One region of the Phycicoccus sp. DTK01 genome, then DNA from elsewhere that is predicted to be linked to it. Evidence: predicted binding sites of a transcription regulator. Region 1 holds the regulator's gene; the other holds the start of a gene.
The links. The regulator HspR, encoded in region 1, represses chaperone genes until heat shock. The targets are predictions, from matches to a motif close to AAGTTGAGTCNNNNNGACTCAACTT.
Positions count from the first base shown of each region.

Region 2: a site for HspR is predicted at 8,736-8,760, ahead of J3473_RS00860 (Hsp20/alpha crystallin family protein). Genes of this name have one in related genera too.

Region 1 covers NZ_BOPU01000002.1:406,585-417,253, reverse strand. Annotated here, with positions in the region: gene J3473_RS05725 (ATP-dependent Clp protease ATP-binding subunit) at 1-1,426, opposite strand, end outside; gene J3473_RS05720 (ribonuclease E inhibitor RraB) at 1,545-1,811, opposite strand; gene J3473_RS05715 (TspO/MBR family protein) at 1,890-2,699, shown strand; gene J3473_RS05710 (hypothetical protein) at 2,881-3,894, shown strand; gene J3473_RS05705 (heat shock protein transcriptional repressor HspR) at 3,993-4,454, opposite strand; gene J3473_RS05700 (DnaJ C-terminal domain-containing protein) at 4,469-5,506, opposite strand; gene grpE (nucleotide exchange factor GrpE) at 5,529-6,146, opposite strand; gene dnaK (molecular chaperone DnaK) at 6,143-8,032, opposite strand; gene J3473_RS05685 (DUF3892 domain-containing protein) at 8,426-9,577, opposite strand; gene J3473_RS05680 (DUF3072 domain-containing protein) at 9,701-9,943, shown strand; gene J3473_RS05675 (LLM class F420-dependent oxidoreductase) at 9,968-10,669, opposite strand, start outside.
Region 2 covers NZ_BOPU01000001.1:203,145-213,813, reverse strand. Annotated here, with positions in the region: gene J3473_RS00915 (thiolase family protein) at 1-913, shown strand, start outside; gene J3473_RS00910 (SDR family NAD(P)-dependent oxidoreductase) at 925-1,683, shown strand; gene J3473_RS00905 (FadR/GntR family transcriptional regulator) at 1,700-2,446, opposite strand; gene J3473_RS00900 (SDR family NAD(P)-dependent oxidoreductase) at 2,568-3,323, shown strand; gene J3473_RS00895 (SDR family NAD(P)-dependent oxidoreductase) at 3,320-4,111, shown strand; gene fgd (glucose-6-phosphate dehydrogenase (coenzyme-F420)) at 4,173-5,195, shown strand; gene J3473_RS19640 (hypothetical protein) at 5,192-5,326, shown strand; gene J3473_RS00885 (molybdenum cofactor guanylyltransferase) at 5,323-5,946, opposite strand; gene J3473_RS00880 (cation diffusion facilitator family transporter) at 5,943-6,839, opposite strand; gene J3473_RS00875 (helix-turn-helix transcriptional regulator) at 6,836-7,135, opposite strand; gene J3473_RS00870 (maleylpyruvate isomerase family mycothiol-dependent enzyme) at 7,231-7,872, shown strand; gene J3473_RS00865 (thioesterase family protein) at 7,853-8,623, opposite strand; gene J3473_RS00860 (Hsp20/alpha crystallin family protein) at 8,795-9,235, shown strand; gene J3473_RS00855 (dihydrofolate reductase family protein) at 9,388-9,960, shown strand; gene J3473_RS00850 (class II aldolase/adducin family protein) at 9,997-10,626, shown strand.

The DNA.
Region 1 (10,669 bases):
GACGCGCCTTGAGGTCGCCGACCCGGTTGAGGCCCTCCTTCTCGGCGGCCCAGCGGGCGTTGAGCGCGTCGAGCTGCTCGGTGGCGTCGGCGAGGTCGGCCCGCAGCCGGCCGAGCCGCTCCTGCGAGGCCTCGTCGGTCTCGCGCCCGAGGTGGAGCTCCTCCATCTTCAGCCGGTCGACCTGGCGGCGCAGGACGTCGATCTCGACGGGGCTGGAGTCGATCTCCATCCGCAGCCGCGAGGCGGCCTCGTCGACGAGGTCGATCGCCTTGTCCGGCAGCTTGCGGCCGGTGATGTACCGGTCCGAGAGCGCCGCGGCGGCGACGAGCGCGCTGTCCTCGATCTCGACCTTGTGGTGCGCCTCGTAGCGCTCCTTGAGGCCGCGGAGGATGGCGACGGTGTCCTCGACGGACGGCTCGCCGACGAACACCTGCTGGAAGCGGCGCTCGAGGGCGGGGTCCTTCTCGATGTGCTCGCGGAACTCGTCGAGCGTCGTCGCGCCGACGAGGCGCAGCTCGCCGCGCGCGAGCATCGGCTTGAGCATGTTGCCGGCGTCCATCGCCGACTCCCCGCTCGCCCCGGCGCCGACGACGGTGTGCAGCTCGTCGATGAACGTGACGACCTGGCCGTCGCTGCCCTTGATCTCCTCGAGGACGGCCTTGAGTCGCTCCTCGAACTCGCCGCGGTACTTCGCGCCGGCGACCATCGCCGCGAGGTCGAGGCTGACGAGCCGCTTGTCGCGCAGCGACTCCGGGACGTCGCCGTCGACGATGCGCTGGGCGAGGCCCTCGACGACGGCGGTCTTGCCGACACCGGGCTCGCCGATGAGCACGGGGTTGTTCTTCGTGCGCCGCGAGAGCACCTGCACGACGCGGCGGATCTCCTCGTCACGACCGATGACCGGGTCGAGCTTGCCGTCGCGCGCGGCCTGCGTGAGGTCGGTGCCGTACTGCGCGAGCGCCTCCCCCGTCTCGCTCTGCGTCTCGGAGGTGACGGTGCGCCCGCCGCGCAGCTCGTCGATGGTGCGCTCGATGTCGGCCGCGCCGCGCTTCTCGACCGCCGCGAGGTGGCCGGTCTCGGCGAGGGCGAGGAGGACGAGGTCGAGGGCGAGGAAGGTGTCGCCCTTGGCCCGCATGAGGGTGTCGGCCTGCTGGAGCACGGCGACGGCCTCGCGGCCGAAGGTCGGCGGCTGCGCGGTGGCGCCGCTCGTCGTCGGGAGGGCGCGCAGCCGGGCGTCGGCCTGGCCGAGGACGTGCTGGGCGCCGGTGCCGGCGGCGGTGAGCAGCGCGTCGGCGAGGGGGGTGTCGAGGCGCACGGCGGCGCTCGTCAGGTGGTCGGGCGTGATCTCGGCGTGGCCGGCGGTCTGCGCGGCGCGCTGGGCGAGCGCGAGCGCCTCCGCGACCTTCGTCGTCGGCTTGAGCTCCATCCGGGTCGTGTCTCCTGGTCGTGCGGTGGGGTGGTGACGTCATCCGGAGCAACGCTCACCAGTTGAGTGTATTCCACTCAAGGTACTCCCGCCAGCCGTTCGCGCCCTCCCGCTCCTCTCACCCCGCCGGGTCGGGGTCGTACCAGCCGCCGCGCTCCTCGGCGAGGGCGGCGAAGCGGTCACGCAGCCCCTGGGCGACCGGCCGACTCTCGTCGATCACCATCTCCTCCTGCACGAGCACGCCCCACTCGTGGTCCTCGGCGTCGTCCTCCCCGGCCAGCGCCTCCCGGACGACACGGACGTCGTCGAACCCGTCCTCCCGCAGCCCCTCCGCCACGTCCTCGGCGGTCTCGCGGTCCGGGAAGACGATGAGGTGCTCGGTCATCCGCCGAGTATGGACGCTCCGACGCCCGTCGCGCCGCTGTCGCGGCCGGGCGCCCGAGCGCCCCGCTAGCGTCGGTGCATGAGCGCCGCGACCGTCACCTCGACCGCCCCCACCTCGGCCGACCGCCTCCGGCAGGTGGGCGTCACCCTCGCGGAGGTGTTCTGCGTCGTCGGCACCCTCGTCGGGGTCGGCGTCATCGGCACCCGTGTCGAGGAGTCCTCGGGCGGGGCGCTGGCCGCCGACGCCACGCTCGTGGCCCCGGCCGGGCCGGCGTTCTCGATCTGGACGCCGATCTACATCGGCCTCCTCGGCTACACGGTCTGGCAGTGGCTGCCGCAGCAGGCGAGCGACCGCCGCCACCGCGCCATCGGCTGGCTCGCCGCCGTCTCGATGGTCCTCAACGCCGCGTGGCTGCTCGTGACCCAGCAGGGATGGCTCTGGGCCAGCGTCGTCGTCATCGTCGCGCTCGCGCTGACGCTCGGCCTGCTCGTGCGCCGGCTGCAGGAGAACCCGTCCTACGGGCACGCCGAGACGGTGCTCGTCGACGGCACCTTCGGCCTCTACCTCGGCTGGGTCACCGTCGCCACGGTCGCCAACGTCACGACGACGCTCATCGAGAGCGGCATCGACCCCTCCGGCCTCGTCGCGGAGGTCCTCGCTGTCGTCGTCCTCGCCGTGGCCGCGGGTCTCGGGGTCCTCTTCGCGCGTCGGCTCGGTGGCCGCTGGGCCGTCGCGGTCGCGATGGCGTGGGGGCTGGGCTGGATCGCGTGGGGCCGCCTGACCGACGAGCCGCGCTCGGCGATCGTCGGGCTCGCCGCGGTCGTCGCCGCGCTCGTGGTCCTCTCCGCGGCGGCGCGTGTCCGCCGCCCCGCCCTCACCACCGCCTGACCCTCGCCTTCCCCCCTTCCTCTCCCCTCGTCCTCCCGCGAACGCGTGTGAACCCGCCGGTCTCCTCCAGCGGTTTCACCCGCGTTCGCGACGAGGACCGGCCGCCGGACGAGGTTCGACGGCTCCGCGACCCGCCGGACTCCCCCGCGCCCTCCCCGGCACGACCGGGCCACCGTGGACCATGGACACCCTGACGCAGCCCGCCCGCCCGACGACCTCCCTCACCCGCCGCTCGGCGCTGACCGCGGGCGCGGTCGGCGTCCTCGGCGCCACCGGCCTCTCCCTCGCGCCGTCCGCGGCGGCCGACGGACGCCACCACGGCGGCCGCCTCCCGGAGACCGTCCGGCTGCCGGACGGCATCCAGCCCGAGGGCATCACCTCCGGCCCCGGCACGACCTACTACGTCGGCTCGCTCAACGACGGCCGCATCGTCACGGGCGACCTGCGCCGCGGGACGAGCCGCGTCCTCCTGCCGGGCGCCACGGGCCGGCAGCTGCGCGGCCTGCGGTGGGACGCGCGCTCCGGGCTCGTCTGGGCGGTCGGCAACGTCGGCACCGAGGCGCACGTCTGGGCCGTCGACGGCCGGCGCGGCACCGTCGTCACCGACGTCGTCGTCCCGGGCGGTGGGTTCCTCAACGACCTCGACATCACCCGTGACGCGGTGTGGGTCACCGACTCCCGCGTCGACCGGCTCACCGTGATCCGGCTCGGGCGTGACGGCCGGCCCGTCCGTGGCGCGTCCCCGCGCTTCGTGCCGCTCGGCGGTGACTGGCCGGGCTACGACGGGACGAACCTCGCGGCCAACGGCATCCGCGCCCTCGACGGGTGCAGCGCCGTGCTCGACCACAGCACGGCCGGCGGTCTCTGGGTCGTCGACACCCGCACCGGCCGCGTCCGCGAGGTCGACGTGCAGGGCGGTCCGGGCATCACCGGCGGCGACGGCATCGAGCGCTCCGGCTCGACGCTCTACGTCGTGCGCGGCTCGGGCCAGGCCGAGGTGTCGGTGCTCCGGCTCGGTCGTGACCGCCGCGGATGGGTCGCGCGCTGGCGCGGCGCCCTGACCGACGAGACGCTCGACGTCCCGTCGACCGCCACGCTCGCGGGCGGCGCGCTCTGGGCGGTCAACGCGCGCTTCGGGGTCGCGTCACCGGCGACCGCCTCCTACTGGATCACGCGCCTGCCGGCCCGCCGCTGACGCCGGTCCCCCACCCGACTTGTTGCGAGCTCACCCGCTCGACACGCCGATCCACGGCGTGTCGAGCGGCGCAGCTCGCAAGAAGTCGGGGGTGAGGATCAGTGGCGCTGCGGGCCGCGCCAGACGACCAGCGCCTGGCTGCGCGCGGCGGAGCGAGGGCGCTCACCCAGCCGCGCCGCGTAGACGTCGCCCGCCGGGCTGACGGAGAAGACCCGGGTCGTGCGCCCGCTGCCGGCCTCGAGCGCCTCGACCTGCGCGCTCAGCTCGGCGACCCGGGCGCGCAGGGCATCGACCTGGTTCTCGAGCTCGAGGATGCGGGCGATGCCGGCGAGCGAGACGCCCTCGTCCTGCGAGAGCCGCTGCACCTCGCGCAGCAGGGCGACATCGCGCTGGCTGTAGCGACGCCCGCCGCCCTTGGTGCGCGAGGGCGTGACGAGACCCATCCGGTCGTACTGCCGCAGGGTCTGCGCGTGCATCCCGGCGAGCTCGGCCGCGACCGAGATGACGAACACGGGCGTGTCGTCGTCGGGGCCGAACGCGGTGACGTCGAGACGGGCCATCGGTGCACCTCCGGTCAGGTCGCGGCCTGCTGGAACAGGGTGGCGCGGGGGTCGGCGCCGGCCTCGGCGTCGCGCAGCGTCTCGACGGCGGCGCGGGCCTCGTCGGTGAGCCGCTGCGGGACGACGACCTGGACGCGGGCCAGGAGGTCGCCGGTGCCGTGGCGCCCGGCGACGCCGCGGCCCTTGACCCGGAGCACGCGGCCGCTCGGGGTGCCCGGCGCGACCTTGACGCGCACCGGGGTGCCGTCGAGCGTCGGCACGGCGACGGTCGCCCCGAGGGCGGCCTCGGCGAAGGTGACCGGCAGGTCGACGGTCAGGTGGTCGCCGTCGCGCCCGAACACCGGGTGCTTCTCGACGCTCACCGTGAGGATGAGATCGCCCTTGGCGGCGCCGGGGTCGCCCTCGCCGCCCTTGCCGCGCACGCGGATCTTCTGGCCGTCGCGCACGCCGGCGGGGATCTTCGTCGTGACCCGCGCGCCGTCGGCGGTCGTCAGCGTCACCGTCGAGCCCTCGACGGCGTCGCGGAACCCGAGCGTCGTGCGGGCGTTGACGTCCGCACCCGGCCGGGGACCGCGCGCGCCGCGGAAGCCGCTCGCGAACGGGTCGCCGCCACGGGCACCACCGGCCCCGCCGCCGAACATCTGCGACAGCAGGTCGTTGATGTCCTCGCCGCCGGGCTGGCCCTGACCGGGCCCCCCGGAGGAGAAGCGGACCCGGCTGCCGCCGGCCCCGCCGCTCCCGAAGGCGCTGAAGATGTCCTCGAACCCGGTCGCCCCGCCGGGACCGCCGGCACCGGCACGGAAGCGCGCGCCGCCGCCGGCCATCGACCGGACGGCGTCGTACTCCTGACGCTGCTTGGGGTCGGAGAGGACGGCGTGCGCCTCCCCGACGTCCTTGAAGCGCTGCTCGGCCGCGGCGTCTCCCGCGTTGCGGTCGGGGTGGTGCTGCTTCGCGAGCTTGCGGTAGGCCTTCTTGATCGCCGCCGCGTCGGCGTCCTTCGGGACGCCGAGGATGGCGTAGAAGTCCTTCTCGAACCAGTCCTGGCTGGCCATCGGCGCCTCCTTCCGGTCGCTGTCAGTCGGGGTCGGCGACCGCGACGCGGGCAGGACGCAGGACCTGCTCACCGGCACGGTAGCCGGGCTGGAGGACGGTGACGACGGTCGTCGCGCTCGCGCCGCTCGGGAGCTCGTCGTCGCCGGCCGGCCACGGGGCGTGCATGAGCGCCTCGTGCAGCTGCGGGTCGAACTCCTCGCCCTTGGCCCCGAAACGCTCGAGGCCGTAGCGCCCGAGGGTGCCCTCGAGCTTGTCGGCGATCGCCGCGAACGGCCCGACGAGGTCGCCGTGCTCGCGTGCGGCGTGGATGTCGTCGAGGACGGCGAGCATCGACTCGAGGACGTCGTGGACCGCACGCTCCTGGACGACGGCGCGGTCCCGGTCGACGCGGCGCTTGTAGTTGACGTACTCGGCCTGGAGACGCTGGAGGTCGGCGAGGCGCTCGGCCGCGAGGACCGTGTCGGGGTGGCCCTCGCCGGCGGGCGCGGCGCCCTCGGCCGGGGCCTCGGCGGGCTCGCCCGCGGGCACCCCGCCGGGGGCGGCGGCCCCGGACTGTGCCGGGGCCGCCTCCTCACCGCGCTGCGGCTCGTCGTTGACCGCCTCGGTGTTCACCGAGTCGTCCATCGAGGAGTCGGTCACTTCTTCTCCTCGTCGTCCTCGACGACCTCGGCGTCGACGACGTCGTCGTCCGAGGCGCCGGTGGTGCTGCCGTCGGTCGCCTCGGCGCCGGGCACGTCCGCCGACTCGCCCTGGTCGGCGGCCGCGGCGTAGACGGCCGCGCCCATCTCCTGGGAGACCTTGTTCAGCTGGTCGATCTTGGCCTGGATGTCCTCGGTCGAGGCACCGCTGTCGGCCTTGATGGCGTCCTTGAGCTCGGCGAGGGCCGCGTCGACGGGGGCGCGGTGCTCGTCCGAGACCTTGTCACCGGACTCCGAGAGGAACTTCTCGGTCGAGAACACGAGGGTCTCGCCCATGTTGCGGGTCTCGGTCTCGGCGCGGCGCTTCTTGTCCTCCTCGGCGTGCGCCTCGGCGTCCTTGACCATCCGCTCGATCTCCTCCTTCGACAGCGCGGAGCCGCCGGAGATGGTGATCTTCTGCTCCTTGCCGGTGCCCCGGTCCTTCGCGGAGACGTTGACGATGCCGTTGGCGTCGATGTCGAAGGTGACCTCGACCTGCGGCACGCCGCGCGGCGCGGGTGCGATGCCGGAGAGCTCGAAGGTGCCGAGCGGCTTGTTCTGCTGCGCGATCTCGCGCTCGCCCTGGAAGACCTGGATGAGCACCGACGGCTGGTTGTCCTCGGCCGTCGAGAAGACCTCGCTGCGCTTGGTCGGGATGGCGGTGTTGCGCTCGATGAGCTTGGTGAACAGGCCACCCTTGGTCTCGATGCCGAGCGAGAGCGGCGTGACGTCGATGAGGAGGACGTCCTTGCGCTCACCCTTGAGGACACCGGCCTGGAGGGACGCGCCGAGGGCGACGACCTCGTCCGGGTTGACGCCCTTGTTGGGCTCCTTGCCGCCGGTCAGCTCCTTGACGAGGGCGCTGACGGCCGGCATGCGGGTCGAGCCACCGACGAGGACGACGTGGTCGATCTCGCCGACGGAGATGCCGGCGTCCTTGATGACGTTCTGGAACGGCTGCTTCGTGCGGTCGAGCAGGTCCTTGGTCATCTGCTCGAACTGGGCGCGGGTCAGCGTCTCGTCGAGGTGGATCGGCCCGTTCTCGGACATCGAGAGGTACTGGAGCGAGATGTTCGTCGAGCTGGCCGACGAGAGCTCCTTCTTCGCCTGCTCCGCCGCGTCACGCAGACGCTGCATCGCGATCTTGTCCTTGGACAGGTCGACGCCCGAGGTGTTCTTGACGGTCGTCAGCAGGTGCCCCACGACGCGCTCGTCCCAGTCGTCACCACCGAGCTGGTTGTCACCGGAGGTCGCCTTGACCTGGATGGTCGCGAAGCCGTCGTCGGGGTCCTTGCCGACCTCGAGGAGGGACACGTCGAAGGTGCCGCCACCGAGGTCGAAGACGAGGATGAGCTCGTCCTCCTTGCCCTTGTCGAGGCCGTAGGCGAGCGCGGCCGCGGTCGGCTCGTTGACGATGCGCAGGACGTTGAGGCCCGCGATCTCGCCGGCCTCCTTCGTGGCCTGGCGCTCGTGGTCGTCGAAGTACGCCGGCACGGTGATCACGGCGTCGGTGACGGTCTCGCCGAGGTAGGACTCGGCGTCGCGCTTGAGCTTCTGGAGGATGCGCGCGCTGATCTCCTGCGCGTTGTACGTCTTGCCGTCGACGTCGTCGGAGGCCCAGTCGGTGCCCATGTGGCGCTTGACGGAGCGGATCGTCCGGTCGGCGTTGGTCACGGCCTGGCGCTTGGCGATCTCGCCGACGAGGACCTCACCGCCCTTGGAGAAGGCGACGACGGAGGGGGTGGTGCGACCGCCCTCGGCGTTCGCGATGATGGTGGGCTCGCCACCCTCGAGGACGGCGACGGCACTGTTGGTGGTGCCGAGGTCGATGCCGACTGCACGTGCCATGTGTGGTGCTCCTTGGTGTGGTGCTGGGCCGGGGCGGTACGCCCACGGACCGGGTTGAGTCGTTGTCACTCAAGTTAGACCCGCCGACCATCCTGCACAAATCGGTGGGACGAAACTTGCGTCCATCAGGCTCAACCCTCGGGTGGGCACGGATGTTCCCCCGACCAGGACCCCAGCCGAAAAGCCCGCACGTGCGGGGTTACCGCTGGCCCAGGGCCGTCCCGACCACGAAAAGCCCGCACGTGCGGGGTTGTCGCTGGCCCAGGGCCGTCCCGACCACGGAAAGCCCGCACGTGCGGGGTTACCGCTGCCCCGGGGCCGTCCCGACGACGGAAAGCCCGCACGTGCGGGGTTGTCGCTGCCCCGGGGCCGTCCCGACCAGCCAGCCAGACGTCAGGGCGCCGGGCGGGTGTGCCGGATGGCCACCGTGCACGGCGGGAGCGTCGAGAGGTTGTTCGTCGGGTCGGCGTCCGCGACCGTCGCCAGGTAGGGGAAGTAGGGGTTGTCCTCGTTCTCGGTCGTCACGACGTCGGCCTCGGCACCGGTCTCGCCGCGCACGAAGAACGTGTGCGTGCCGGCGCGCAGCAGGTCCATCACCCGGCTCTTCGACATCGCCCACGGGCTGCCGTCGGGCAGCACCCCGCCGAGGGTGCTGATGAAGGGCTTGCGCCCGGTCCGCTGGATGCCGGTCACCTGCCACCTCCCCGGCGGCAGGGTGTCCGCCACCGGGACCCAGTACTCCTCGATCGGCTGCCAGACGTGCCCGTGGAGGGCGTAGTTGTAGGCGGAGGCCTCCCGGTGGCCCGCCCCGTGGTCGTAGATCAGCTCGTCGACGGCGAGGCGGCGGTGGGTGTCGCTCGCCGCGATCTCGTCCTGGCTCCACGAGCGGACGACGATGCCCTGGAAGTCGTCCGGGTCGGAGGCCTCGACCACCGCGGCGGGGAAGCTCAGCTCGCGCACGATGGCCGCGATCGCCACGTCCTGCGCGTAGCGGTTCAGCCGGTCGACGACGCGCTTCATCCGCTGCTGCAGGTACTCGGTGGCGACGTCCTGCGCCGTGCGGCCCTCGGCGAGGCCGCGGAGGATCTTCGCCCCGACGCCGTCGAGGTCGAGGTCGGCGACGGCCTCGGTCAGCTCGGTGCGCAGGAGGTCGACGACCTTGGCGTGCGCGGCCTCGGCCCCCTCGTCGGAGGTCATGTCGTCCTCGAGGAGGATCGCGACGAGCACGAGCCGGCCCGGCACCTCGACCCGGTGCCCGGCCGCGGTGATGACGATGGGCTCGAGCGTGGTGTCGTGGTGGCCGACCGCGGCCGGCACGGTCCGGTTCTCGCCGATGCCCACCGGCCCGCCCAGGCTGCCGTGGCTGCCCGGCGACGACCAGATGCCGGGAGCCCCGTCGAGCGAGGGCGCGTCCGGCCGGTGCGTGATGGTGCGGCCGTCGAGGGTCACGACGACGGTCCACAGGTACGGCTCGCTGTCGCTCTCGTCGGCGCCGTGGTAGCAGAAGAGCTTCTCCAGGCGGAGGCGGACGGGGATGGTGGCCATGGCGTCTCCCGGGTGCGTGGGTGGTCACGCGGCAGGAGGCGACGCCGCACCCGGGTGATACACGGACCCCGTGGGTCGGTCACGGCGGGGCGACCTGTCGGACCCGGTCCGTAGCGTGCAGGGATGAGCACCCAGGACCAGAACCCCGCCCAGACCGACCCGATCCAGGACCCCCAGGACGCCACGAAGCCGCCGGAGCAGTGGGCGACCGGTGACGAGCCCGCCACCGGCCCCCAGCTGAGCTACCTCTCGACCCTCGCCCGCGAGGCCGGGCGCGAGGTGCCGGAGAACCTGACCAAGGCGCACGCCTCCGAGCTCATCGACGAGCTGCAGGGCGCCTCCCCCCGGGTCGAGCCCGAGGCCTGACGCCTGCGGCGCCCCGCGGGCGGGTCAGCGCGACCGCACGAGGGGCGCCAGCGCCTCGGCCATCATCGAGACGACCCCCGGCTCGTGGCCGTTGGCGACCATGTTGACGATGAGCCCGTCGACCCCGTGGTCGAGCACCCGCTCCTGCAGCTGCCCGGCCACCTCCTCGGGCGTGCCGGCGAACTGCCGGTCGGTCGCGGCGCGCCGCTGGTCCTCGTCCATCGCGTCGAGGTCGACGCCGCGGGCGGCGAGGAAGTCCCGGTGCAGGCGGCGCGCCGCGTCGCCGTCCTCGTCCATCATCACGAAGGCCAGGTAGCTGGTCTCGAGCGTCGAGCGCTCGCGCCCCTCCTCCTCGCACCGGGCCGCGAGCGCCTCGAGCTTGCGGGGGATCTCGGTCGCGTTGCAGATGAGGTTGAGGTGCGCCGCGTGGCGGGCCGCGTACCTGAACGTCTTCCGCTCTCCCCCACCGCCGAGGAGGATCGGCAGGTCGTCGCGCAGCCGCGGCTCGTTCATCGCCGACTCCGTGCGGTACCACTCGCCGGAGACCGTCGGCCGCTCGCCGCGCAGCATCGGCTCGATGATGGACAGCGCCTCCTCGAGCCGCTGGAAGCGGTCGGTGAAGGTGCCGAACTCGAAGCCCAGCTGCCGGTGCTCGAGCTCGAACCAGCCGGCGCCGAGGCCCAGCACCGCGCGTCCGCCGCTCACGAGGTCGAGGGTCGTCACCTC
Region 2 (10,669 bases), on a different contig from region 1:
GTGCGGCTCGGGTCAGCAGGCGATCGACTTCGCGGTTCAGGCGGTCCTCTCCGGGGCCGCCGAGGTCGTCGTCGCCGGCGGTCTCGAGGCGATGAGCCACGTACCGATGGGCTCGGCCGCCGCCGGACAGGACCCCCGGGGTCCCCGAGTGCGCTCCCGCTACCCGGTGCAGCCACCCCAGGGGGTCGCCGCCGAGCTCGTCGCGCAGCAGAGCGGCCTCAGCCGGGCCGAGCTGGACGAGTACGCCGCGCGCTCCCACGAGCTCGCTGCCCGGGAGCAGTCGACCGGTGGTTTCGACGACGAGATCGTGCCGGTCGAGCGCCCGGACGGGTCCATCGTCTCCGCCGACGAGACCATCCGGCCGACCACGACCCCGGCGTCCCTGGCCGCCCTCTCCCCCGCCTTCGAGCGAGAGCCGTGGACCGACACGTACCCGGACGTCGACTGGAAGGTCACCGCGGGAAACTCCTCGCAGCTCACCGACGGCGCGGCGGCGGTCCTCGTCATGAGCCTGGACCGGGCGCGCGCGCTGGGGCTGCGTCCGCGCGCCCGGGTCCTCGTCGGGTCGGTCGTCGCCGACGACCCCGTGCTCATGCTCACGGCGCCGGTCCCGGCCACTCGTAAGGTTCTGCACCGGCACGGTCTCGGCCTCGACGACATCTCGGCCTTCGAGGTCAACGAGGCCTTCGCCTCGGTGCCCCTGGCGTGGGCGAGGGCGCTCGGCGCCCCGCTCGAGAAGGTCAACCCGCGTGGTGGAGCCATCGCGCTCGGACACCCGCTCGGGGCCTCCGGCGCCCGCCTCATGACGAGCCTGCTCGGTCAGCTCGAGCGCTCGGGCGGCCGCTACGGACTTCAGACCATGTGCGAGGCCGGCGGGATGGCCAACGCCACGATCATCGAACGCTGGACCTGAGGAGAGACCCCATGGACGTCACGAACACCGCCGCCCTCGTCACCGGTGGAGCCTCCGGCCTCGGACTGGCCACGGCGGAGCGCCTGCACGCCGACGGCGCACGCGTCACCATCCTCGACCTGCCGACCTCGGACGGCGAGGCGGTCGCCCGGGCGCGCGGGTTCTCCTTCGCCCCGGCCGACGTGGCCGACGCCGACGCAGTGACCGAGGCGGTGACCGTGGCCTCGGAGCAGGCGCCGCTGCGGGCGCTCGTGCACTGCGCGGGCCGCGGGGGCCTGAGCCGGGTCGTCGAGCGGGACGGCAGCCCGGGCGATCGTGAGGTGTTCGCCGAGATCGTCCGGGTGAACCTCGTCGGGACCTTCACCGTCCTCTCCGTCGCGGCGGCCGCCATGACCGTCACCGCGCCGGTCGACGGCGAACGCGGGGTGTGCGTGCTCACCTCCTCCGTGGCGGCCTGGGAGGGCCAGGTGGGGCAGGCCGGCTACGCGGCCTCGAAGGCGGGCATCGTCGGGCTGACCCTGCTCGCGGCACGCGACCTCGCCCGTGCGCAGGTCCGGGTCGTCACGATCGCACCTGGCGTCTTCGACACGCCGATCCTCGCCCGGTTGTCGGACGAGGTGAAGGACCGGCTCGCTGCGGGCATCCCCCACCCGAGCCGTCTCGGGCGCCCCGAGGAGTACGCCGACATGGCTGCCGCTCTCATCCGGAACCCGATGGTCAACGGCGAGACGATCCGCCTCGACGGGGCGATCCGGATGGCGCCGCGGTAGGGCCTGGCGGCGACCGCTACCGGTTGCCCTGCTCCCAGAGGATCTTGCGCTCCAGCAGCTCGGGAAAGCGCCGCTTGGCCAAGCTCGCGTAAGCGTCCATGTGGGCGGTCATGTGCTGCTCGGCGGCGTCCGGGTCACCGGCCGCCAGCGCCTCGTAGATCTGCTCGTGCGCCACGATGATCGCCTTGCGCCGGTGCTCGGGATACTCGATGCCCATGGCCGTGCCGTCCATGATCCCCTGAAGCGACTCGGTGAAGTATCCCAGGAGCACGTTGCCGGAGGCCCAGGCGATGACGTCGTGGAACTCGGCGTTGGCGTCGAAGAAGTCGGCGCCGTCGGCCCCAGCGTCCCGCATGCGCTCGATCGTGCTCTTCAGCCGGTCGAGGTCGCCTCCCTCGATCCGCTCGGCGGCCAGTCGGCTGGTGAACGGCTCGATCCCCTGGCGCACCTCCACGACCGTCCGGTAGGGCGCGCCCCGCATCTGCATGAGGAGGAGGAGGCTGCTGCCGAGGTGGGAGGCGTCGGGGTCGAGCAGGATCGGTCCGCCGCCGGGGCCTGAGCGCAGCGCGATGGCCCCTTGGAACTCGAGGATGCGCAGCGCCTCGCGCAGCGTCCCGCGCCCGATCTCGTACGTCTCCAGCATCACCCGCTCGGGCGGCAGGCGGTCGCCGGCACGCACGCCCGTCCGTGAGACGTCGCTCATGATCTGCTGGGCCACGAGCATGGCCACCTTCTGCGGCCTCTTGCGTGCTGTGCTCGTCATGCCGGTCCCCTTGTATTCATGCGAATGATCCGGCCAATAGTAGCGGCGCAGCACTTCCCCGGCCGGTCGACACGATGTCGCGCTTCCATGCGTATGATACGACTGAATAGGAAGGCATCTCATGGACACCTCGCTCTTCGACCTCACCGGCCGGGTCGCCCTCGTGACCGGCGGAAGCCGCGGCCTGGGGTACGCCATGGCCCGCGGCTTCGCCCACGCGGGCGCCGACGTCGTCATCGCCAGCCGCGACGAGGCCGCGTGCGAGCGTGCGGCGAGGGTCCTCGCCGCCGAGAGCGGGCGGCGCGTCCTCGGAGTCGGCGCGCACGTCGGGCGATGGGCGTCTCTAGAGACCCTCGTCGAGCGCTGCTACGAGGAGTTCCCGGCGATCGACGTGCTCGTCAACAACGCCGGCATGTCTCCGCTCTACGACTCGCCGACCTCAGTGAGCGAGGAGCTCTTCGACAAGGTGGTCGCCGTCAACCTCAAGGGGCCGTTCCGGCTGTCGGCGCTCGTCGCCGAACGGATGACCGCCGGGTCCGGCGGCTCGATCATCAACATCTCGAGCGCGGGGTCGATGCACCCGCGCCCCCACATCCTCCCGTACGCGGCCGCGAAGGCCGGGCTCAACGCCCTCACACAAGGCATGGCCTTCGCCTACGGGCCCTCGGTACGCGTCAACGCCATCGTGGCCGGGACCTTCCTCAGCGACGTCAGCCGATCGTGGGACCCGGAGGTCTTCGCCCGTCGCTCGGCCGCCTTCGCGCTGGGCCGCGGTGGCGATCCCGACGAGATCGTCGGCACCGCCCTGTACCTGGCGAGCGACGCCTCGTCCTACACGACCGGGTCCCTCCTCGTCGTTGACGGCGGGCAGCCGTGACCTCACCGACTGCGCTCGCTCAGGAGCCCGCCCTTCGGTCGCGGTTCACCGGACAGGTGGCGGTGGTCACCGGCGCCGCCTCCGGCATCGGGGCCGCGGTCGCGCGGACCCTCGCCGGCCGCGGGGCCATGGTGGTCGTCGCCGACCTCGACGTCGAGGGAGGCCGGGCGATCGCTGGCGAGCTGACCGCCGGCGGCGCGAGAGCCGAGTTCGTCCGAACGGACGTCACCGACGAGCGGGCCGTCTCGTCCCTCGTCGACCACACGATCTCGACCCACGGGCGGCTCGATGTCGCCGTCAACAACGCCGGCATCCGTAGCCGGCACGCACCGACCCACGAGCACGACCTCGGTCATTGGCGCGAAGTCATCGACGTCAACCTCACCGGCGTGTTCCATTGCCTGAGAGCCGAGCTCGCCTACATGACCGGTGTCGGCGGCGGATCGATCGTCAACATGGCCTCGTTCCTCGGAGCGGTCGGCTTCCCGGACACGGTCGGGTACGTGGCCTCCAAGCACGGGGTGCTCGGGGTCACGCGGACCGCGGCCATCGACGCAGGTCGCCACGGCGTCCGGGTCAACGCCGTCGCACCGGGGTTCATCGACACGCCACTCCTTCGGGCTGCCGCCGACGACAGACGCAGGGCCGAGCTCGCCGCACAGAGCGTTCTGAACCGTCTCGGCAGACCTGAGGAGGTCGCCGACGCCGTCGCCTTCCTCGCGTCTGACGAGGCGTCCTTCATCACCGGGACCTGCCTCTTCGTCGACGGTGGGATCACCACGCGGTAGCTAGCGGTCTGGCCGCCACGGCCGACCGAGTCCATCACCAGCGAACATCGAGGACGGTTCCATGCTCAGGGTCGGGTACAAGGCGTCGGCGGAGCAGTTCGCGCCGGGTGAGCTCGCGGGGTACGCGGTGCTGGCCGAGGAGCTCGGGCTGGACTCGGTGACCATCTCGGACCACTTCCAGCCCTGGCGGCTCGAGGGCGGGCACGCCCCGAACTCGCTCGCGTGGATGTCGTGGGTGCTGGCGCGCACCGAGCGGGTCATGGTCGGGACCTCGGTGATGACGCCGACCTTCCGCTACAACCCGCCGGTCGTCGCGCAGACCTTCGCGACGCTGGCCTGCCTCGCGCCGGGGCGCGTGATGCTCGGCGTCGGCACCGGCGAGGCCCTCAACGAGATCGCCGTCGGGTCGGTCGCCGAGGGCGAGTGGCCCGAGTTCAAGGAGCGCTTCGGGCGGCTGCGCGAGGCCGTCACGCTGATGCGGCAGCTGTGGACCGAGCCGCGGGTGACCTTCGAGGGCGAGTACTACCGCACCGAGGACGCCGCCATATACGACCGCCCCGACACCCCCGTGCCGGTCTACATCGCCGCCGGGGGCCCGATGGTCGCCCGGTACGCCGGCCGGCACGGCGACGGGTTCATCTGCACCTCCGGCAAGGGCGAGGAGCTCTACCGCGACCAGCTCGTGCCCTCGGTCGACGAGGGGATGGACAAGGCCGGGCGCGACCACGCCGAGATCGACCGGATGATCGAGGTCAAGGTCTCCTACGACCCCGACCCGGAGAAGGCGCTGGAGAACTGCCGGTTCTGGGCGCCGCTGTCGCTCTCGGCCGAGCAGAAGCACTCCATCCACTCCCCGGAGGAGATGGAGCGCGCCGCCGACGAGCTGCCGATCGAGCAGGTGGCCAAGCGCTGGATCGTCGCCTCGCGCCCCGAGGAGGTCGTCGAGACGATGCGGTTCTACACCGACCTCGGGTTCGACCACCTCGTCGTCCACGGCCCCGGCCACGACCAGGAGCGGTTCCTGCGCACCTTCACCGAGCAGGTCCTGCCCGGTCTGCGCGAGCTCGTCCCCGCCGCCCGGTGAGCGCGGGGTCGTCCGTCGCCGCCGAGGAGCTGCTGCGCCGACGGGAGGAGCTCGAGGCCAGCAATGTCGTCATCGGCGCCGACGCGGTCGACGTCCTCGCGCCCGTCGTCGGGATGCTCGAGGGCCGTTAGCCGGGTGGCCGGTCCCCAGCGTGGATCGCGGACGCTCCAGCGGCCCCCAAATCGGCCTCGGCCTCCGCGGCGGCCAGTGCCTGCGGCGTGTCGACGTCGCGCGCCGCGGCCGCCCCGACGCGCACGGCGACGTAGCCGGCGTCGAGCAGCGCCATCGCCCGGCCGCCGTGGCCGGTGCCGAGCCCGAGGTGGGCCAACGACGAGCGCCGGTAGACGCCGAGCAGCGGCGTGACCCGGCCGTCGTCGTCCTCGGCGACGGCGGCGCCCACCGTCTCATCCGTACCGAGCGCGGCGACGAGCGACCGCAGCACCACCCCACCGGCCGGCATGTCGCCGGCGAGCACGGCGACCACGCCGCCGTCGCACGCCGCGAGACCCGTGAGCACCGCGGCCAGCGGACCGCCGCCGGGCGGGTCCTCGCGCACCCATCGGGCTCCCGGACGGGCCAAGGGGCGCGGAGGACCGACGAGGACGACCGGCCACCCGGACGGGATGCCCGCCACCGCCCGCTCGAGCACGCTCGACCCACCGAGGGGCGCCGCGAGCTTGTCGGACCCGAAGCGCCGTGACGACCCGCCCGCGAGGACGACGACCGGGACGCCCTCCGGAGGCGACGTCACCAGTCCGTCCCGTGGCAGGCCGCGGCGCCGGGCGACTCGACCTGCACCGTCGCGTGCGCGATCCCGAACCGCTCGCGCAGCACACCGGCGGCCCGCTCCAGCACCGCCTCCCCCGCCTCGTCGCTCACGAGGTGCGCGGTGGCGACGTCCATCCCGGACGTGAGCGTCCACAGGTGCAGATCGTGCACCTCGACGACGCCGTCGACCTCCTCGAGCGCCGTCCGTACTGCCTCGGGGTCGACCCCGGCCGGGGCGTGCTGGCCGAGCACGGCCAGCACCTCGCGCCCCAGGTGCACGGCGCGGACGAGGACGAACACCCCGATGGCCAGCGCGACCACGGTGTCCCACAACGGGTTACCGGTTGCACCCACTAGCAGCGCCGCCACGATGACCCCGACGGACCCGGCGGCGTCGGCGAGGACCTCGAGGTAGGCGCCCCGCACGTTGAGGCTCTCGGCCGCCCCGCCGCGCAGGAGGGCGAGGGAGACGAGGTTGACCACGAGCCCGATCGCCCCGACGAGCACCATCGTCCCGGAGGCCACCTCCGGCTCGGAGCCAAGGCGGCGCAGGGCCTCGACGACGACGTAGACCGACACCCCGACCATGACGAGCACCGCGAAACCCGACGCGAACACCTCGGCCCGGTAGGAGCCGTACGTGCGCCGCCCGGTCGTGTCCGGGCGCGTCGCGACCCGGGTGGCGACGAGCGCCGCACCGAGCGTGACCACGTCGGCCGCCATGTGGCCGGCGTCCGAGAGGAGGGCCAGCGATCCCGACGCGAGGCCGGCGAGCAGCTCGACGACGAAGAACGCCGCGACGAGGCCGAACGCGACCGCCAGCCGCCAGCGGTGCCGCCCGCCGGCGTGACCACCGTGGACGTGCGAGCCGCTCACGCGGTGGCCGCCGCGGCGCCGTGCCGGGCGTGGTCGCGCGCGACGCCGAGCAGGGTGCGGACGTGGTCGTCGGAGAGCGAGTAGTGGACGTGGCGCCCCTGCCTCCGGCCGACGACGACGCCCGAGGCCCGGAGCAGGCGCAGCGCCTGGCTCGCCGTCGACTCCGCCGTCCGGGTCGCCTCGGCGAGGTCGTGCACGCACAGCTCCCCCGCGTCGTGCAGCGCCAGCAGCAGCCGGACCCGCGTCGGGTCACCGAGCAGCCGAAAGGCCCGGGCCATCTCGTCCGTCTCGTCCACGTCTCTCCTCACATCTGATCGTCCGCTCAGATGTCATGATGCCACGGCGGGTGACGTCCGCGGCATCGCGCGACCCGGTCGGGCAGGCTGGGTCGATGAGCACCGTCGACCTCGTCGCCGCCGAGCGACGCGACCTCCTGGCCCTCCTGCGCGAGCTGTCCCCCGAGGAGTGGGAGACCCCGTCCCTGTGCGCGGGATGGCGGGTCCGGGACGTCGTCGCCCACCTCGTCGCCTACGAGGGGCGCACCCCGCGCCAGATGCTCGACCTGGCGGTGCGCGGCCGGTTCGTGCCCGACCGGATGAACGCGGTCGGGGTCCGCGAGCTCGCCGGCCGGACCCCCGAGGAGCTCGTCCGGCGGCTGGCGGACCATCTCGACCCGACCGGCCCGGCGGCCCTGTTCGGCGGTCGGGTGGGCATCACCGACGGCGTCATCCACCACCAGGACATCCGACGTGCCGTGGGACGGCCTCGGGCGGTGCCGGCCGAACGGCTCCTGCCCGCCCTGTCGTTCGCGCTGACGGCGCCACCGCTGCGAGGAGCCTGGCGGGCCCGCGGCATGCGCCTCGTCGCCGAGGACGTCGGATGGACCCACGGTCGCGGTCCCGAGGTCCGTGGCCCCGGCGAGGCCGTGCTCATGGCGATGGCCGGCCGGCGCGACGCGCTGCGCGACCTGCGCGGCGCTGGCGTCGACCGGCTGGCGGATCGACTCCCCCCGGTCAGCGGGGGCGCACGGTGACGCACTGCGCGAGCGACCCGAGCGGGCCGTTCGCATCGTGCAGCCGGCTGCTCGTCAGCCCGATGCCGTTGTCGCCGAACGTGATCGATGCATCGACGCCGAGCCACTCCCCCACGGGCTCACGCAGCAGGTGCGCCGTGAGGTCGATGTTCGGGTAGTGCACCTCGCGCGGGTCGGCACGGACCGTCATCCCGTTGGCGATGTCGAGCAGGCCGGCGACCCGCGCCGTGGCACCGACCGGCTCGCCCTCGACGAGCGGCACCGGCGTCCGCACCCAGAACCACCCGCGGCCCGGCTCCTCGAGGTGGCGGCGCACCTCGACACCACCGATGAAGCCACCGGGCCACGTCTCACCCGGCGCCCAGGCCTCGAGCTCGTCGGGTCCGGGGATGCCGGGCAACGCGGTCCCGGCGACGGCGGCCGTGTCGCGCTCCGCCATGAGCCAGGCCCGCAGCAGTGCGACCGGACGGCCGGCGTGCGAGAGGCTCGCCTCGACGAGCTCGATGGTCCGTCCGGGCCGGACGACGCGCACCTCGGTGGCCACCTCGGCGACCGGGACCGTCCCGAGGATGTCGTAGCAGAGGCGCGAGAGCACGAGCCCGTCGTCGCGGCGCGCGTCTCGGTCGCGCTCGACGACGTGGGCGAGGAGGCCGAGGGCCGGCGAGATGTGCTGCTCGTCCTCGCGCCACGCGCCGCCGGTGTGCTCGCTCGCGCGGAAGGTGTGCTCGTCCAGCCGGTGGAAGTACGCCACGCCGTCGTCCTCTCGTCGGGTCCCTGCCGACCCTACGCACGCCGATGCGCGCGGGCGCGAACGCCGCCCGGCTGTCCTCGCGAACCCTTGCCTGAGCAATCACCGCTGCGTAAACTTGAGTGCACACCACTCATGGCGACGCCGGTCGCCACCGATCCCGAGGAGGTTCCCATGGCCACCACCTTCGACCCGTTCCGCGACCTCGACCGCATGCTCACGGGCAGCTTCCGCCCCGCGACGACCGCCATGCCGATGGACCTCGTGCGGTCGGCCGACGCCTTCGTCGCGCGGATCGACCTGCCCGGCGTCGACCCCGCGTCGATCGACGTCGACGTCGAGGACCGGACGCTGACGATCCGGGCCGAGCGCCGCGAGGCACCGGGCGGCGAGGTCCAGTGGCTCTCGCACGAGCGCCCGACCGGCACCTTCGCCCGACAGCTGACCCTCGGCCACGGCGTGGCGCTGGACCGCATCGCGGCCGACTACGCCGACGGGGTCCTCACGCTGACCATCCCCGTCGCCGAGGAGGCGCGTCCCCGGAAGATCAGCGTCAACCACAGCGGCTCGCGCCGCAGCATCGAGGCCGAGGCCAAGCAGCCGGCCACGGTCTGAGCGCACGCGTCCGCACGGCGGCGCCGCCCACGGTCGTGGGCGGCGCCGTCCGTTGCGCTCGAGCAAACCGGCGTGCGACGGGGCCGGCTCTGCGCGTACGGTCGACGGCGGCCGTCCGGCCCCGCACCACGACCACCGACCCCAGGAGCACCGTGCGCCGCCTCGTCTACTACGTCGCGACCTCCCTCGACGGCTTCATCGCCGACCCCGCCGGGGATGCCTCGGCCTTCCCGGTCGCGCCCGACACCCTCGCGGCGCTCTTCGCGGAGTACCCGGAGACCTGCCCGGCGCACGTGCGGGCCGCGCTCGGGGTCGACGCCCCGCCGCGGCACTTCGACACCGTCGTCATGGGTCGCGCCACCCACCAGCCCGCGCTCGACGCGGGCCTGACGAGCGCCTACCCGCACCTGCGGCAGTACGTCGTGACCCGGCGCGAGGACCTGCCGGAGGACCCGACCGTCACGGTCGTCCACGACGACCCGGTCGCCCTCGTCCGCGCGCTCAAGGCCGAGGAGGACGGCCTCGACGTCTGGCTCTGCGGCGGCGGCGACCTCGCCGGCCAGCTGCTCGACGAGGTCGACGAGCTGCACCTCAAGGTCAACCCGGTGCTCCTCGGCGAGGGCGTCCCGCTCGTGCGCGGCGCGACCGACTCCGCCGCGTGGCGCCTCGCGAGCAGCACTCCGCTCCCCCACGGCGTGCTCCTCACGCGGTACGTGCGCGCCTGACCCGGCCCGCGCTCCGGCGTGCGCCATGATCACCTGATGACCCCGACCCGCGCCGACCTCCTGGAGCAGCTCGTCGACACCGGGCGGCACGTCGTCGAGCGCGGCCTCGTCCAGGCCTCGGGCGGCAACCTGTCGGCCCGGCTGCCCGGCACCGACGCGTTCATCGTCACCGGCACCGGGACGTGGCTGGACCGCCTGCGTCCCGAGGAGTTCGCCGAGCTGTCGCTCGACGGCGAGCACCGCGGCGGCGCAGAGCGGCCCTCGGTCGAGTGGAAGCTGCACGCCCGCACCTACGCGGCCCGTCCGGACGTGGGCGCCATCGTCCACCTCCACCCGCAGCACGTCCTGCTCGTCGACCTGCTCGGGGCGCCCATCCGGTTCACGACCCTCGACCACCAGTACTACCTCGGCTCCGCCGGACGCGTGCCGTTCCTCCCCTCCGGCACCGAGGAGCTCGCCCGGGCGGCGGCCGACTCGGCCCGTGACCACGACGCCGTCGTCCTCGCCCACCACGGCTGCTCGACCCTCGGCGACACCGTGCCGATGGCCCTGCGCCGTGCCCTCAACCTCGAGGAGGCGGCCGCGATGACCTACCGGCTGCTCGTCGCGGGCGACACGACGGCCGACTTCCCGGCCGAGTACCGGGGCCGCATCATCGACGTCTGAGCGGGCCTACCGCCGCGAGGTCGCGCCGACCTCGCCCTGCCGC